2 regions of the Nostoc sp. DedSLP03 genome follow, and region 1 is predicted to be linked to the other one. Evidence: predicted binding sites of a transcription regulator. Region 1 holds the regulator's gene; the other holds the start of a gene.
The links. Region 1 encodes NtcA, which controls nitrogen genes in cyanobacteria. Its sites were predicted from a motif close to TNTGTANNNNNNNNTACANA; they were not measured.

Region 1 (10,736 bases):
CTCATTGATAGTTTCTCATCCCAGTATAAGTATGACTTTGTAATTATTGATGCTCCTCCACTGCTTTTGGCAGCCGATGCTTTGACTTTAAGCCAAATGACTGATGGTATTTTGTTAGTAGCTCGACCCGGAGTAATTGATTCCAACAGTGCTAATGCTGCTCAAGAGATATTAGAGAGATCCAATTACAACGTTCTAGGTTTAGTAGTCAACGGAGTCATTGATAAAAATGAATCTAGTAGTTATCGATATCATTCTCACGAATACTTTAACCCAAGAGAGTTGAAAAAAGAGCTTAAGGGACTGGCGAAGAAATAAAGCTTCTAAAAACACTATTTTAGGAGTTACATCAAGTCCGGATAAATTATTTATTAATTAATTAAAGACTGACGTAAAGACGCCAGAAATTTTAAATAATAAGTAATTAACCGGACTAAAAATTATTTATATAGCGCTCCTAGATCAGAGCAGATATATCTATCACTGTTTTCCTTCATGGCTCTTGCTGGCCTTCTCCAATTGGGTTGTAGACAAAAGCTATATATCAATAAGAACTTTATCCTACAACCCAATGCCATACTTTTAACTACTACTGATTTTCGTATGCACCTCTATCAGGTGCATAACCGGACACACGAGGATTGCCTAGAAAATCGGTTTTCAAACTACTCCACTTTAAACCACTATTAATTGCCGGACTTGTTGATTTTAATCTAAAGTCACGAGCTGAGGGATTAACAAACTGTGGATCTGCAATTATATCGTTAGGTCCTGTAATCTTGATCGTCGAATTATTGCGATAAACATTGTAGTTATAATTGACGTTGACATTTTTCATATTGCTATTCGCAGCATTACCAGGGGAAGGATACATAATGTTATTGAAAATTTTGACATCAGATGAATAACCCGCATAAATTTCGCCCTTTGCCTTTTTTTTAACTTCTGCACTTTGCTGATTCAAATATGCCGTGTTGTTGATAATATCGATATGCTGACTATCATGGGCATGAATACCTGAACCGCCATTATTGTAGGTGAGATTGTTTGCAATTAAAACCCGTCCTCTATATCCTTTTGAAACATCAACAATAATGCCATTACCGTCTGTGATCGTTCCGGCATCAATCCAAGGAACGTACATTCGATTGTTGTAGCTCCTATTATTGGTCACAAATATCTTGTATCCCTTGTTATTGTCAGAACTCCAATTATTAAGCATGGAAATGCCACTGCAACCATGAACTGTGTACCAAGCGTTATTGAAAACAGTGTTATTATCCACTTTCACATAATCAGCTTGGATTGCTGAGATACCTCCTCCTCCACAATCATGCACTTTGTTGTTTAGAATATTTATGTGATGAGAACGGCCTTTGTTTCCTCCCTCAATGCTTATGCAATTTCCGTTAGTAAGCGGATTTGATCTGTTATATTTCTGACTTAACGCATAATCACGGGTGATATTAGCATTGTTCCCTATAACCTCCAGCCCGTTAATCTCGATGTATGAAGCTCCATTTGAAATCGAGATACCATTCCACGTATTGTGCTGAATTTTTGGAAAATGCCCAGGATATGCTTCATATTTAATCCATGCATTTGCAGTTCCAGAACGTTTAATACTTAGTACAGAACCGTTTTTAGGCCCATTCTTGTATTGCCCGTTCATAATAAGTACCGTATCGCCAGGATTAGTCAGGTTTGCTGCCCTTTGAAGTGTCCTAAAAGCGGATGAGGTAGAGAGTCCGCTATTTCTGTCGTTTCCGTTACCACTAACATAGTATGTTGTCCCAGTTGAAATACCACTGATCAGTTTGCGGTTAGGTAGTGGTGTTTCCTGAATAGTGGATGGCTGAGGAACATCTTTAAAGAAAGACTCTGTTATTCTCTGTCCTTGAACCAGACCTGTTAATGCCCAGGGAAGTACAAGAGATGCGCTCAAACTGAGAAAACCGAAACCATGAATCATCATAGGGAAAAAATAGGGTATGTTGCAAAAACTCAATCGTTAACGGTTAGTAACTCTAGCCTTAGTTAATAACCCAGTATTAGATACGGTCGTATCACTGCCACTTGTAAGTTTATACACGGTTTTATAGGTTTAAACCTGCGCATTTTCGCGTAAATATGGCTGAACCACCTTTTGAGCTTGTGTTCCAAAAAATCGCAAACATCTGATAAAATCACTGAATAAAAAATATCAGTATCCAGAGTTACCCTATTCATGAACACCAAGCAACCGTACAAATGGCGTCATTTCCAATTCGACATCATTCTACTGTGTATACGCAGTATCTGTGGTTAAAATAGTATATCTGTCATCAATTAGTTGATTTACTTAAATAATTCTTATGATAATAAGAATCATTGAATGACTAAAAATCATTAATGAACTAGTATTTACGAAATCTGCTTTCTAAAATATTCTCATTATCATAAGTAATCCGAGTACCTACAATCAAGATTTCAAAAGTCTATCAATGCACATTATGAATTTACAATGAGAGTTTTAAAGTTTACAGTATTTTTCTATGAGTAATATTACTTAAAATTATTATAATGACGGATATATAAAAGTAGTCAAATAGCTTAGAACATTGGCAAATCAGAAGAGAGCGACTGTCAGAGTATTTATAGCAGACTTGTCCTAACCAGTATCACAGCATTTAAAAAAAACGCTATTTGGAAGAAGCGATGTCTTGTAAAGCGTTTGTTATGTGTCAATACGCTTGGGTTAAGGGTTGTTGGTGTAGATAATTGGTCTTTTAAGACGCGATAAGAGACCATTTATAAAGTAAATCTTTAGGCAACAAGACGACGCAACATAACACGAGTCATAACAGCATATATGGCAGCTTCACTCATTTCTGGAAGACGCTCATAATCCTTACTAAGACGATGATATTGGTAAAACCATCCAAATGTTCTTTCCACTACCCAGCGTTTGGGTAAAACCTCAAATTCTTTTCCTGTACGCTGCATTACCTCAACATCAGCTTGAATCATCAACCACACTGCGAGGGCAAACTTATCACCGTTATAGCCGGAATCAACCCACATTACCTCGACTTTTTCCAAGACTTCAGGATGTTCTTCTAGCAGCTCCATCAAAGCATAGGCTGCAAGCACTCAATAGGGCAGCATTTCCAACACTTGCCAATAACTTTGAGCAATAGCCCAAGACTATCAACTATCGTTTGGCGTTTCCTCTCTTTAACTAATTTGCCACCATCAAAACCGTACACATCCCCCTTTTTTCCGTCGTTTTAACCGACTGGCTATCTGCTGCGATGCCTACGGCGAGCTTTGCTAAGGCACTTGGTTGAGTTGACTTGCCCATTTTTTGACGAACTTGATCGCGCAAAGTATGATTCATTTGCTCCCAAATATCTCGTTTTTGCCATTTACGATAGTAGCTGTAAACAGTTGCACTGGGAGGAAAGTCCCCTGGAAGCATATCCCATTGGCAACTCGTCTTTAGGTGGTAGTAGATCGCATTGCATACTTCTCGCATATCCGTTGTTCGCGGATGCCCACCATGTTTAGCTGCTGGAATCAAAGGCGCTAAAATTGCCCATTCTGAGTCACTAAGGTCTGTAGAATAAAGCTTTCGCTTCATTGCTTCCTATGTAGATATACTGCATAAACAGTATCCTATCGTTGACTTCTACCTGATAACTCTTCTTTAGATTTACTTTATAAATAGTCTTTAAATCGCGTCTCTACATCTGGATTTTGGGCTTATCTAAACTGTATTGTGTTATGTGTAACTTGCTTTTGATTAAAGGATAGTGCAATTTTAGGGACGAAGAGGGTTGGCTAAGTCCCCAATTTGCATCTATCTTTTAAACTAAAGTCCGAATAAGTTCAAAAGATTAAAGATAACACCTAGAGGTCCGGTTATGGTGTTGACGGTATCGCCAGTCTTAGCTGAACCAGATCGGTTGACTACTACAACATCATTATTGCGGAGTATAGGATTAGTTTGCTCATTAATCCCAGCAGAGAAATCCACTTTTACTATACGTTTAGTGACAGAACCATTAGGGTTGAGGCGAATCAAATCAACAGCACTACTACTAGCTCTGGCATCATTAAATCCGCCAGCAGCGAGTATAGCTTGATTTAAAGAGCTATTTGGTTGAACGTCTGTTAGACCTGGTTTTTTAACTTCGCCAACCACACCAACCTGAATTCGTGTAGGAGACAAAGTAGTGGTCGCTAATTGAGTCGCTTCTGCGGGGTTAATTTCAGTTGCCGTCGGAATAACAATTGTATCTCCGTCTTGCACAATGATGTCTTGATTGGCATCACCACTCTGTAACAGTTGCCAAAGATTAATATCTATAGATTGTTCTGAGCCAGTTCTTGTAGGTCGGCGTAGCTTGAGATTACGCACATCAGCTTGTGCTGTAATCCCTCCAGCTAATTGAATTACTCGTGTCACATTTGGTAAACCAGTGGGACTGGCAGTGCCACTGTTGGGAGTTGCGCCCACTTGGCTATCTGTATTACCTGGGGTGACAAGATACGAACCAGGACGGTTAACTTCACCAATAATTGTTACTGTGCGGGGTGTGGTTTGACTGGCGGCAAAGTTGGATGCAAATATATTGCGAGATTCTGCGACGTTGAAGTTGGTTGCTGTTGGCACAACTATAGTGTCTCCATCCCGCAAGGTAATATCCTGCGATAACTTGCCTGTTTGAATGAGTTCTTTCAAATTGAGGGTGACAGATTGCTCTGAAGAACGTCCTATTCTACGCCGTAATTGAACTTGAGTCACATCCGCAGCTAAAGTCACCCCCTGCGCTGTTGTTAATGCTGCTAATACAGTGGGATATTGTACGCCTGGATTGTTCCCGGCGCCTCCGCTCAAGTTTAGAGTGTAAGCTCCAGGACGTGTCACCTCTCCAGCAACAAAAATATTTATAGGACGAGGAGACAAGAGATTGACTGAGATTAACGGGCGTTTGAGGAAGCGAGCATATCTTCTAGCTATTTCGTCAGAAGCTTGTTCAGTTGTTAGCCCTAATACCGATACACTGCCAATTAAAGGTAGGTTGATTGCTCCACCGGGGGGAATTTGGTATTCACCTGTATATTCAGGTACTTCAAATACATTTACACGGATGAGATCGCCGCCTCCTAATGAATAATTAGCATCTAATTGTGTTTGTGTAATTGGTGGTTGTGTTGTTGGTGGTAACGGTTGTCCCTGAGCTAGACTGGCAGATGACACAGCGGCATTGACAGCAGTTAACAAAGCCATACCTACAGTTGGCTGAATTAGGAATTTAGACAAACTTTTGTTAAGCATATTTACTTGAAACTCTGAAACTACAATCAATAAAGTACTGTCTAAACATTCTTATTTTGACTATACCTAAATATTCATGTTCCCCGACACTCTTATTTTCCTAGAAAAGTGTGATTTTCCGGAGGAAATTTGTTTATTGAAGTTAAATTTTTAGTGAAGTTAGCTTAAAGTTAATGTTGCTTGAATAGAGTAATATCAAAAAATATAGGATTTACACAAATAAACCCAGTTTCTACAAGAAATCGTCTGTTAGCTAACAATCAATTGTCACGAATAAATTTTTCTTTTCAAAGTTAATTTGATGACATTTAAAATTTGCGATGAGTAGTAAGGGACTACTAAAATTAGGAACAAGTTCATTAAATAAATACAAATAACCTTGAAAAGATGTTGGAATTTTATTTTTTGTGGATTGCGTTGGCAAAGAGAACTCAAAAAGGCAGAATTTTGGGTTTTGCTCTTCGAGCTAGTCGACAATTTACTACTTGGCAACAAGACTAATTCAAGGGGTTATTTTTTCTTTGGATCTGTTGAATAAAAAATTCTTCTAGGGATTGACGTGACAAGTTAATAGCAATAATTTTACCTTCCATAAGACGAAGACTGGCAAGAAAATCATAGTAACCATCTTGTAGTGTACCGTGCCAGGAACCATCAGGCTCAAATATGAGAGTGGGTATCCATTTTTTGAGAATTTCCCAGTCACCACCTTGACCTTTTACTTGATATGTGTCATTTACGCCTAAGAGTTCATTGAGGGAACCAGAGCAAATTAGTTCACCTTGAGCGAGGATGGCAATGCGATCGCAAATCTGTTCTACTTCACTAAGAACGTGGCTGTTGAAAAAAATCGTCTTACCAGCAGCTTTGAGCGCCAGAATAATTTCTCGCATTTGATAGCGCCCCACCGGATCGAGACCAGACATAGGTTCGTCCAGAAAAACTAAATCTGGCTCATTAATTAATGCCTGTGCCATACCAACACGCTGTAGCATTCCTTTGGAATAGCGGCGCAACAGTTTTTTACGGGCATCGGCTTGGGATAAACCGACCAATTCCAGTAGTTGGGGAATGCGCTGGCGTTGGACACTTTGGGGAATTTGGAATAACCCAGCAGCAAGCTGTAAAAATTCCCAACCAGTGAGATAGTCATACAAATAGGGATTTTCCGGCAGATAGCCAATATGTTGCTTAACACTGCGATCGCCTATTGGATTACCTAACAACGATCCGCGTCCAGAAGTGGGATGAATAATTCCCAGCAACAATTTTAAAAGGGTAGTTTTCCCAGCACCATTAGGCCCCAACAAACCAAAGGTTTCGCCTTTGTAAACCGTTAAAGAACAGTTTTTGAGAGATACGACTTTTTGATTTAGCCAAAAACCAGTGCGATAGACTTTTCGCAACTCAGAAGTTAGGACTACTGGTGGAATGTCTGCCGTATTAAGTTGAGAATTAGAGTCATCTGCAACAGACTTCATCTCGGTTAAATCACTATTTATCAGCTTGGCGTCAATTAAAAATTACCCGGTAGGCTGATAATAACCATCAACAACTCGTGTGTCAATTATCCGAAATGGGGGACTGGGGAAGAAGCAAGGGAGCAGTGAGCAGGGGAGGCAGGGGAGACAAGGAAGACAAGGGGGACAAGGAGGAATTATTAAACCAGTCTCTCCCTTGTCTTTTCCCTCTTCCTCATCTAAGTTGTCTCTTGTCCATGCCCCATGCCCAATCCCCAATGCCCAATTTGACTTTTTTCATAGAACTCCCTTAGAACTGGGAATTAAACCAGCACGTCGGGAGTCAATTTCTACCGCCAGCCGTGTTGCTCTTGCAAAAGCTTTAAATGTCGCTTCAATGATGTGATGAGAATTAATGCCATCCAATTGTCGAATGTGCAGTGTCATTTGACTATGGTTCACCAGTGCCACAAAAAATTCTCGCACCAGTTGGGTGTCATAGGTTCCTACCCGTTGAGTTGGAATTTGCAAGCCATAGCTGAGGTGAGGCCGTCCAGAAAAATCTAGCGCTACCTGAACTAAAGCTTCATCCAGCGGTGCAAGAAAATTACCAAAGCGGACAATACCCTTTCTGTCACCTAGTGCTTGGTTAAAAGCTTGCCCTAAAGTAATGCCTACATCTTCGTTAGTATGATGATCGTCAATTTCCCAGTCTCCCTTGGCTTGAACATCTATATCAATCAGCCCGTGGGAGGCAATTTGATGCAACATGTGATCCAAAAACGGAATACCTGTTGCTGCTGTGCAAGTTCCTCTACCATCCAGGTTGATGGTGACTTGCACATTAGTTTCACCAGTGGTGCGGTGAACAGTGGCAATGCGAGGGGTTTGGGTTGAGCGATCGTAGTTTGAATTAACTTGGCGATTGGTTGTTTGCATGGGGAGTGAAAAGAGTTAAAAGTTAGGAGTTATGAGTTATGAGTTAAAAATTTATAACTCTTAACTCCTCACTCCTAACTCCTAACTTTATCGTGTCACATTCCCATAATTTCATATCCTGCATCTACATAGAGAATTTGTCCGGTAATGCCGCTGGACAAATCACTACACAAGAAAGCCGCAGCGTTGCCCACTTCTAACTGAGTGACGGTGCGTCGTAGGGGAGCTACTTCTTCTACATGATGAATCATATCCAAAATCCCACCCACTGCTGAAGATGCCAAAGTACGGATGGGGCCTGCGGAGATGGCATTCACACGAATATTTTGCGGCCCTAGTTCAGCAGCTAAGTAACGCACACTCATTTCTAACCCCGCCTTGGCAATTCCCATAACGTTGTAGTTGGGGATTGCCCTAACACCACCTAAATATGTCAGGGTGACGATGCTACCTCCCTCTGTCATCAAAGGTTTGGCTGCACCACTTAACTGCACTAGTGAGTAGGTACTAATTTCTAAGGCGGTGTTGAAGCCAGAACGAGAAGTTTGGCTAAAATCTCCACTTAAATCGTCTTTGCTGGCAAAGGCCAGACAATGGATGAGGATATCTAGCTTTCCCCACTTTTCGCGGATTGTCTCAAAAGTAGATTTAATTTGGTCTTCATCTTGGACATTACAGGGAAGAAATAGGCTGGGGTTAAGAGGTTCTACCAATTCCGCGACTTTTTTCTCCATCTTGCCGCGTTCATCTGGTAGGTAGGTAATACCCAGGTTTGCTCCGGCTTTGTGCAGCTGTTGGGCTATCCCCCAGGCGATCGAGCGGTTATTGGCAATACCTGTAACAAGGGCATTTTTTCCAGTCAGATTTAGCATAAAAATTGTTAATGCGATCGATCATTAGGAGCATACTAGAATCTGAGGCTAATTTATCTTTGTTTTATACAGGATTTGCAAAAATGAATATTGGTAAGAGTTTTTGCTGCGTGTAAAAATCTTGATTTTTTATAAAGATATTCTCAAAATATCTTTATTTGTTCTTCAAAAAACCTTTTAAATACAGTTATTGGAACTAGTTATCAACAATTAGTAGCTGAAAGGATCAACAATTATGTATCATTATAAACAAAGAGTTATGAAGAGATTAGTTGGAGTATAGGAAAGTACAGAAAGGTTGACGGTGCTTTATTCATTTTTCGGGTGTATTCTTAGGTAATCAGTTTTTGTTTTTCCGGCATTGGGTAGGGGAAGGGAGATGATCGTGACACAAGATAAAGCCCTAGCAAATGTTTTTCGTCAGATGGCGACCGGGGCGTTTCCGCCAGTTGTGGAAACGTTTGAACGCAATAAAACGATCTTTTTTCCTGGCGATCCTGCCGAACGAGTTTATTTTCTTTTGAAAGGTGCTGTTAAACTTTCCAGGGTGTACGAGGCAGGAGAGGAAATAACGGTAGCGTTGCTGCGGGAAAATAGTGTTTTTGGTGTATTGTCATTGCTGACAGGAAATAAATCGGATCGGTTTTACCATGCGGTTGCATTTACTCCTGTAGAATTACTGTCGGCACCAATTGAACAGGTAGAGGTAGCACTCAAGGAAAATCCAGAATTATCAATGTTAATGCTGCGAGGTCTGTCTTCGCGCATTTTACAGACAGAGATGATGATTGAAACTCTTGCTCACCGAGATATGGGTTCTAGATTGGTGAGTTTTTTGTTAATTCTTTGTCGGGATTTTGGCGTTCCTTGTGCAGATGGGATCACAATTGATCTGAAGTTATCTCATCAAGCGATCGCAGAGGCAATTGGTTCAACTCGTGTTACCGTTACTAGGCTACTGGGAGATTTGCGTGAGAAAAAAATGATTTCCATCCACAAAAAGAAGATTACTGTGCATAAACCTGTTACCTTAAGTAGACAGTTCACATAAAAACAATTGGAGAAAGGGGAATCGGCGCGTGTTCTATTTTGAAAAATGACACTAATAGCTAGAGGTAAATCTAAAATTGAATAATTTCAGCTATTGCCAATTTCCACTTCTTTCCAGACAATGCTTAAAAGTAGTAGGCTGTATCTGGAAGGATTTCGGTAGCTAAAGATGACCACCGGATACATCCTTATCGCAGCAATTTTGATTTTGGGAGGCGTAATTGCCACCGTGGGCGATCGCATCGGCACACGAGTTGGCAAAGCCCGCCTCTCACTTTTTAAGCTTCGTCCGAAAAACACCGCCGTACTAGTAACAATTTTTACTGGTGGTTTGATTTCAGCATCAACTCTAGGGATTTTATTCGCTGCCGACGAAGGTTTGCGAAAAGGAGTCTTTGAGTTAGAAGATATTCAAACAGACCTCAGACAGAAGCGGGAACAGCTAAAAACCGCAGAAACGCAGAAAAGTCAGGTAGAGGGTGAGCTAAACCAAGCAAGAATTGCCCAAGCAAAAGCACAACAAGACTTGCAGGCAATTAATCAATCCTTGCAGGCGGCAAACGCCAAACAGAGGGAAACGCAAGCCCAGCTGAACCGCACAATTAGTCAACAAGCCCAAACCCAAACTCAACTCCAACGCACTCAAGGTCAGTTAGGACAAGTTGTAACTCAATACCAAAAAGCCATAGCTGAGTTGCAAAGCGTTTCCAATCAGAGAAAACAGCTACAGGCGGCAGTTGAACTCTTGAAGACAGAACGTCAACGACTGTATGCAGAAGCGAAAAAAGCCATTGACGAAGCCAAAACAGCAATCGAAAAACGCGATCGCGAACTTGCTAACCGTCAAGAAGCCATAGAAGCACGCGATCAAAAAATTGGCCAGCTGGATCAACTTATTCAAAAGCGTAACGTAGAAGTTGCAGCACGAGAGCAAGTGATTGCCAAACGGGAATCGCGCCTCAAAGAATTGGAAGCACAACAGGAGGAACTAGAACAGGAAGTTGCCAGACTGGAAAAATATTATCAGTCCTACCGCGACCTGCGTTTGGGTAAGCTGGCCTTAGTTCGCGGTCAAGTTCTGTCCGCTGCTGT
Region 2 (4,486 bases), on a different contig from region 1:
TCACTCAACACTAGCTAAATAATATTTCATGCCTGCGGTTAAAAGCAGTTGACTGCGGGCACTTTTTTCTAATCTTTAGGAGGATGACTTATGCTGGCTACAATTTTTTGCGCTTCATTTGCTTGGGCCACTTTGATTTTCTTTATTTTGAGTATCTGCTTTACCTTAAAACAAGGAATAAATCATTTAAAAAAGCTACATCAAATTCCTTGTCATGCTTGTGAATATTTCACTAACGACTATCGCCTTAAGTGTACTGTACATCCAACTAAAGCTTGTTCTGAGGAAGCGTTCGGCTGTCTTGACTTTGAACCTCAAACTTCTTTTTGTAATGCTTGTCAAAAGGGTCGGCAAAAGCTTTATTAAAATTTTCTAATTAGATAATTTCTAATCCGTAATACTCTAAATACTTATGAACAGACAATCTGATTTGCTATCGGAACTATGCGATTTTTTATATCCTCGTAGTCCATATTATGGGCAATTTAAACCAGAGTATCTAGTATTTAACGCTAATCTTCAAGATTTTTCTCAACGGGTAAACTACATTTGCAGCCTCCAAACTAGTGGTAAACTTTCACCACAAGAGGCTTACAAACAAATTCACATCCTCTGGAGACAGTTGAAAAGTGCTAGAAAAGAATTGGAAATTCGCTAGCTAAATAGAATGAAAATTGTATCCGCCTGCGATCGCAGTCCTTGCAAGATGAGTGGAGTTGTCCACCAATTGAGTATTTTTAACAAAATACAAAAAAGTTACATTGACTGGATTAATATGGAAATAAATTTTTCCTAAAAAAAATTAAGGATGTAAAAACAACAACCATTTACACCCAAATTGCTAACAGACGCGATTAATCGCGTCTCTACATTATGCTTCTTCGGAATTATCTCTTTTATGTCCTGGGGATGCTTCGTAAAGCGCATCAAGATGTTGACGCGCATCTTCAACGTTAATCGAACGCATTACCAAAAGTGGTTCTTTAATTAAGTTTCCAGCGCTATCTAATAACTCTGGATGGGGTACAAACTGTTTTTTTGATGAATAATAACCAGAGTTACGTTGGTTATTCATTGGCGAGGAATTCGTTGGGTAAGTTCGCTCCCGATCGAAACTGAACATAATCAGGTTACGAATTAAGTTGCCAACAGCTATAAATGCAAGGATTGTAAAAGCAAGAATGTAAAGCAGATGTAACATTGGATTTTCCTCCAGAACAGCAATTTTTAAAACTTTATTTTGTAACGCTTTGTTTCGCCGATACTGTACTGACAGTTAAGACGAATATTATACGCACTTTTCAGGCGCTTACATTTATATGGAGCTATTTGTCAACCGTTATTCCACTTACGGTAGCATAGGATACATTATTTTGCTAATCCAGATAATGTTAAGAAATTGTTAAGATTTTTCTACTATCTTTTTAACGACTGATTTACCATGTTGCGTAGACGCTTCCTTGGTAAGTCTTGAGACATCGCTAAGTTGTCTGCCGAAATTTAGCGCTTAGACTTCACGTCCTTGACGAAAGCGCATTGCGACATTCCAGCATTCTGTTACTAATTCATGCCAAGGCATTAACGTTGCCATATCAATTCCGACTTGTTTATCAGTTGCATTAAATAGCATCTTCGCCGTATTTAGTTCGTCTTGGGCTTGCTTAACCCGCAAGAGCAAGTCAGATTGCTCTTGGTGACTCATAAATGAGAGTTCCTCAGTTTCGAGTAAATGGCGCGATCGCGTAAACCAATGCTGAAAATCTTCCAGCAGCGGATCTAAAACCGTTTTCAACAACTCAGTCCCTGGTAAATTTGAGTCTGACATAAATAAGAGGGATATTTCAAACTTGCTTACTAATATTAACGTTATTTACGTTTCTTAATACTTTTTAGGTTTCTCTCATAATTTCTTGATGTAAAATTTTGTAACAAAGGGCACAAAATTTATTATATAGTCTCGATCTCTGGTTTGTACAGTGCCTTTGGACAGGCATCTATAGGCATATATGACAGCGAGTTGAAATTCATAAGATAATTTAGCGATATCTACGACGAGCTACGCCTACGCAGGCAATCCTGAATTTGAGACTCAGGTAACAAATCAAAAATTTATCTTTATTTTTGGATTGAAGAAGAATTCAGGACTCAGAATCAAACCGCTAGGCAAAGTCATTTGTCATTTGTTATTTGTCATTAGTTCAAGAGAAAGCACGCCTACTCTTGAACATAGTTTGAATTACTCCGATGAAAGAAAAACTTTTTCTGCCCACCGTCAAAGCAAGTTTGCGGTGAGCTTTGTTGAATTGCTCATGGCATTGGATAAGGATGGTGTATGCACCAATGACCAATACTTCGGCTTCGCTCAGTACAAGTGACCAATGACCAATGACAAATGACAAATGACTAATTAACCAAAGTCGTTATAGTTGAATAAGCCTACAGATTCAGATAAATCACCTTTTGTAATCACCTCGCCAACGGTTCAGCAGCCAATGTCGCCAAATTCATCAAATCAGTCACAACAGTCAGAACAAGTTGAAAAAATCTATTTACCGCGTACCAGCGAATCGGAGAACTTAAAAAAGATTCGCCACACTGCTTCCCATGTTATGGCAATGGCGGTACAAAAGCTGTTTCCCAAGGCGCAAGTTACAATCGGCCCTTGGATAGAAAATGGTTTTTACTATGATTTCGACAGTCCAGAACCATTTAGCGAAAACGATCTCAAAGCCATCAAGAAGGAGATGGCGAAGATTATCAATCGCAAATTGCCAGTAATTCGGGAAGAAGTCAGCCGCGAAGAAGCCCAACGCCGGATTCAGGGAATTAATGAACCTTACAAGCTAGAAATCCTGGGAGATATCAAAGAGGAACCAATCACAATTTACCATCTGGGGAATGAATGGTGGGATTTGTGTGCGGGGCCTCATCTGGAAAATACTAGTGAATTAAACCCGAAAGCAGTTGAACTAGAAAGCGTTGCTGGCGCTTATTGGCGTGGGGATGAAACTAAAGCCCAATTACAACGCATCTACGCCACCGCTTGGGAAAGTCCAGAACAACTCGCTGAGTACAAGCGACGCAAAGAAGAAGCGCTGCGGCGAGATCACCGAAAGCTGGGTAAGGAACTGGGATTATTTGTATTCTCTGATTTAGTGGGGCCGGGTTTACCTTTGTGGACACCCAAAGGCACTTTGTTGCGGAGTACTTTAGAAGACTTCCTCAAACAAGAACAGGTAAAACGGGGTTACTTATCTGTAGTAACACCTCACATTGCCAGAGTAGATTTATTTAAAACTTCTGGACATTGGCAGAAATATAAAGAAGATATGTTCCCCTTAATGGCAGACGATCAAGAAGCTGCTGCACAGGAACAGGGCTTCGTGATGAAGCCGATGAACTGCCCCTTCCATATCCAAATATATAAGAGTGAGTTACGCTCTTATCGAGAATTACCGATGCGCTTGGCGGAATTTGGTACTGTTTACCGCTACGAACAATCAGGCGAATTGGGCGGTTTAACACGGGTGCGCGGTTTTACTGTAGATGATTCTCACTTATTTGTTACCCCAGAACAACTCGATAGCGAATTCCTTAGTGTGGTGGATTTGATTTTGTCGGTGTTCAATAAGCTGCAACTGAAGAACTTTAAAGCTAGACTCAGTTTCCGCGATCCGGCTAGTGATAAGTACATCGGTTCAGATGAAGTTTGGGACAAAGCTGAAGGTGCAATTCGCCGTGCAGTTGAAACCTTGGGGATGGAACACTTTGAAGGAATTGGAGAAGCGGCTTTTTATGGGCCAAAACTTGATTTTATCTTTAGTGATGCCCTAGATCGGGAGTGGCAATTAGGAACTGTACAAGTAGATTACAATTTGCCAGAACGCTTTGAGTTGGAATACGTCGCTGAAGATGGCGTTCGCAAACGTCCAGTAATGATTCACCGTGCGCCTTTTGGTTCGCTGGAACGGCTAATTGGGATTTTAATTGAAGAATATGCAGGTGATTTCCCTTTGTGGTTAGCACCAGTGCAAGCTAGATTACTGCCAGTGGGTGATACACAGCTAGACTTTGCGAAAGATGTGGTAGCGAAGATGAGAGCATTGGGCATCCGTGCAGAAGTGGATACCAGTGGCGATCGCTTGGGTAAACAGATTCGCAATGCAGAGAAAGAAAAAATACCCGTGATGGCAGTGGTGGGAGCCAAGGAAGTAGAAACCAACACCTTGAGCATCCGTACCCGCGCCTCTGGAGAATTGGGAGTTATCCCTGTCGATGAGGTGGTGGATAAGATGAAAGATGCGATCGCTAAGTTCGAGAATTTCTAAAATATAACCAAAGACGCACACTATATAATTGGTGTGCGTTTTGTCTATTAGATTCAAATCATTGGCTAGGTGGTAAGTATCTAGGCATAAATAAATTTAAAGTTTGTAGTAAGGAATTTAGTCTTGATAATCCTTGCTCTGAGCGATAAATCGCTGAC

Region 2: the regulator NtcA is predicted to act here: its motif matches at 1,923-1,942, upstream of RM368_RS34420 (DUF2605 domain-containing protein).

What each region holds. Positions count from the first base shown of each region.
Region 1 is NZ_JAVRCK010000011.1:76,635-87,370, reverse strand. Features, by position in the region: gene RM368_RS07845 (GumC family protein) at 1-318, shown strand, start outside; gene RM368_RS07840 (right-handed parallel beta-helix repeat-containing protein) at 590-1,975, opposite strand; partial or broken gene RM368_RS07835 (IS5 family transposase) at 2,806-3,622, opposite strand; gene RM368_RS07830 (SLBB domain-containing protein) at 3,854-5,323, opposite strand; gene RM368_RS07825 (ABC transporter ATP-binding protein) at 5,821-6,804, opposite strand; gene hisB (imidazoleglycerol-phosphate dehydratase HisB) at 7,081-7,722, opposite strand; gene fabI (enoyl-ACP reductase FabI) at 7,818-8,594, opposite strand; gene ntcA (global nitrogen regulator NtcA) at 8,974-9,645, shown strand; gene RM368_RS07805 (DUF3084 domain-containing protein) at 9,814-10,736, shown strand, end outside.
Region 2 is NZ_JAVRCK010000120.1:12,422-16,907, forward strand. Features, by position in the region: gene RM368_RS34405 (hypothetical protein) at 91-366, shown strand; gene RM368_RS34410 (hypothetical protein) at 413-658, shown strand; gene RM368_RS34415 (DUF2973 domain-containing protein) at 872-1,201, opposite strand; gene RM368_RS34420 (DUF2605 domain-containing protein) at 1,508-1,825, opposite strand; gene thrS (threonine--tRNA ligase) at 2,493-4,328, shown strand.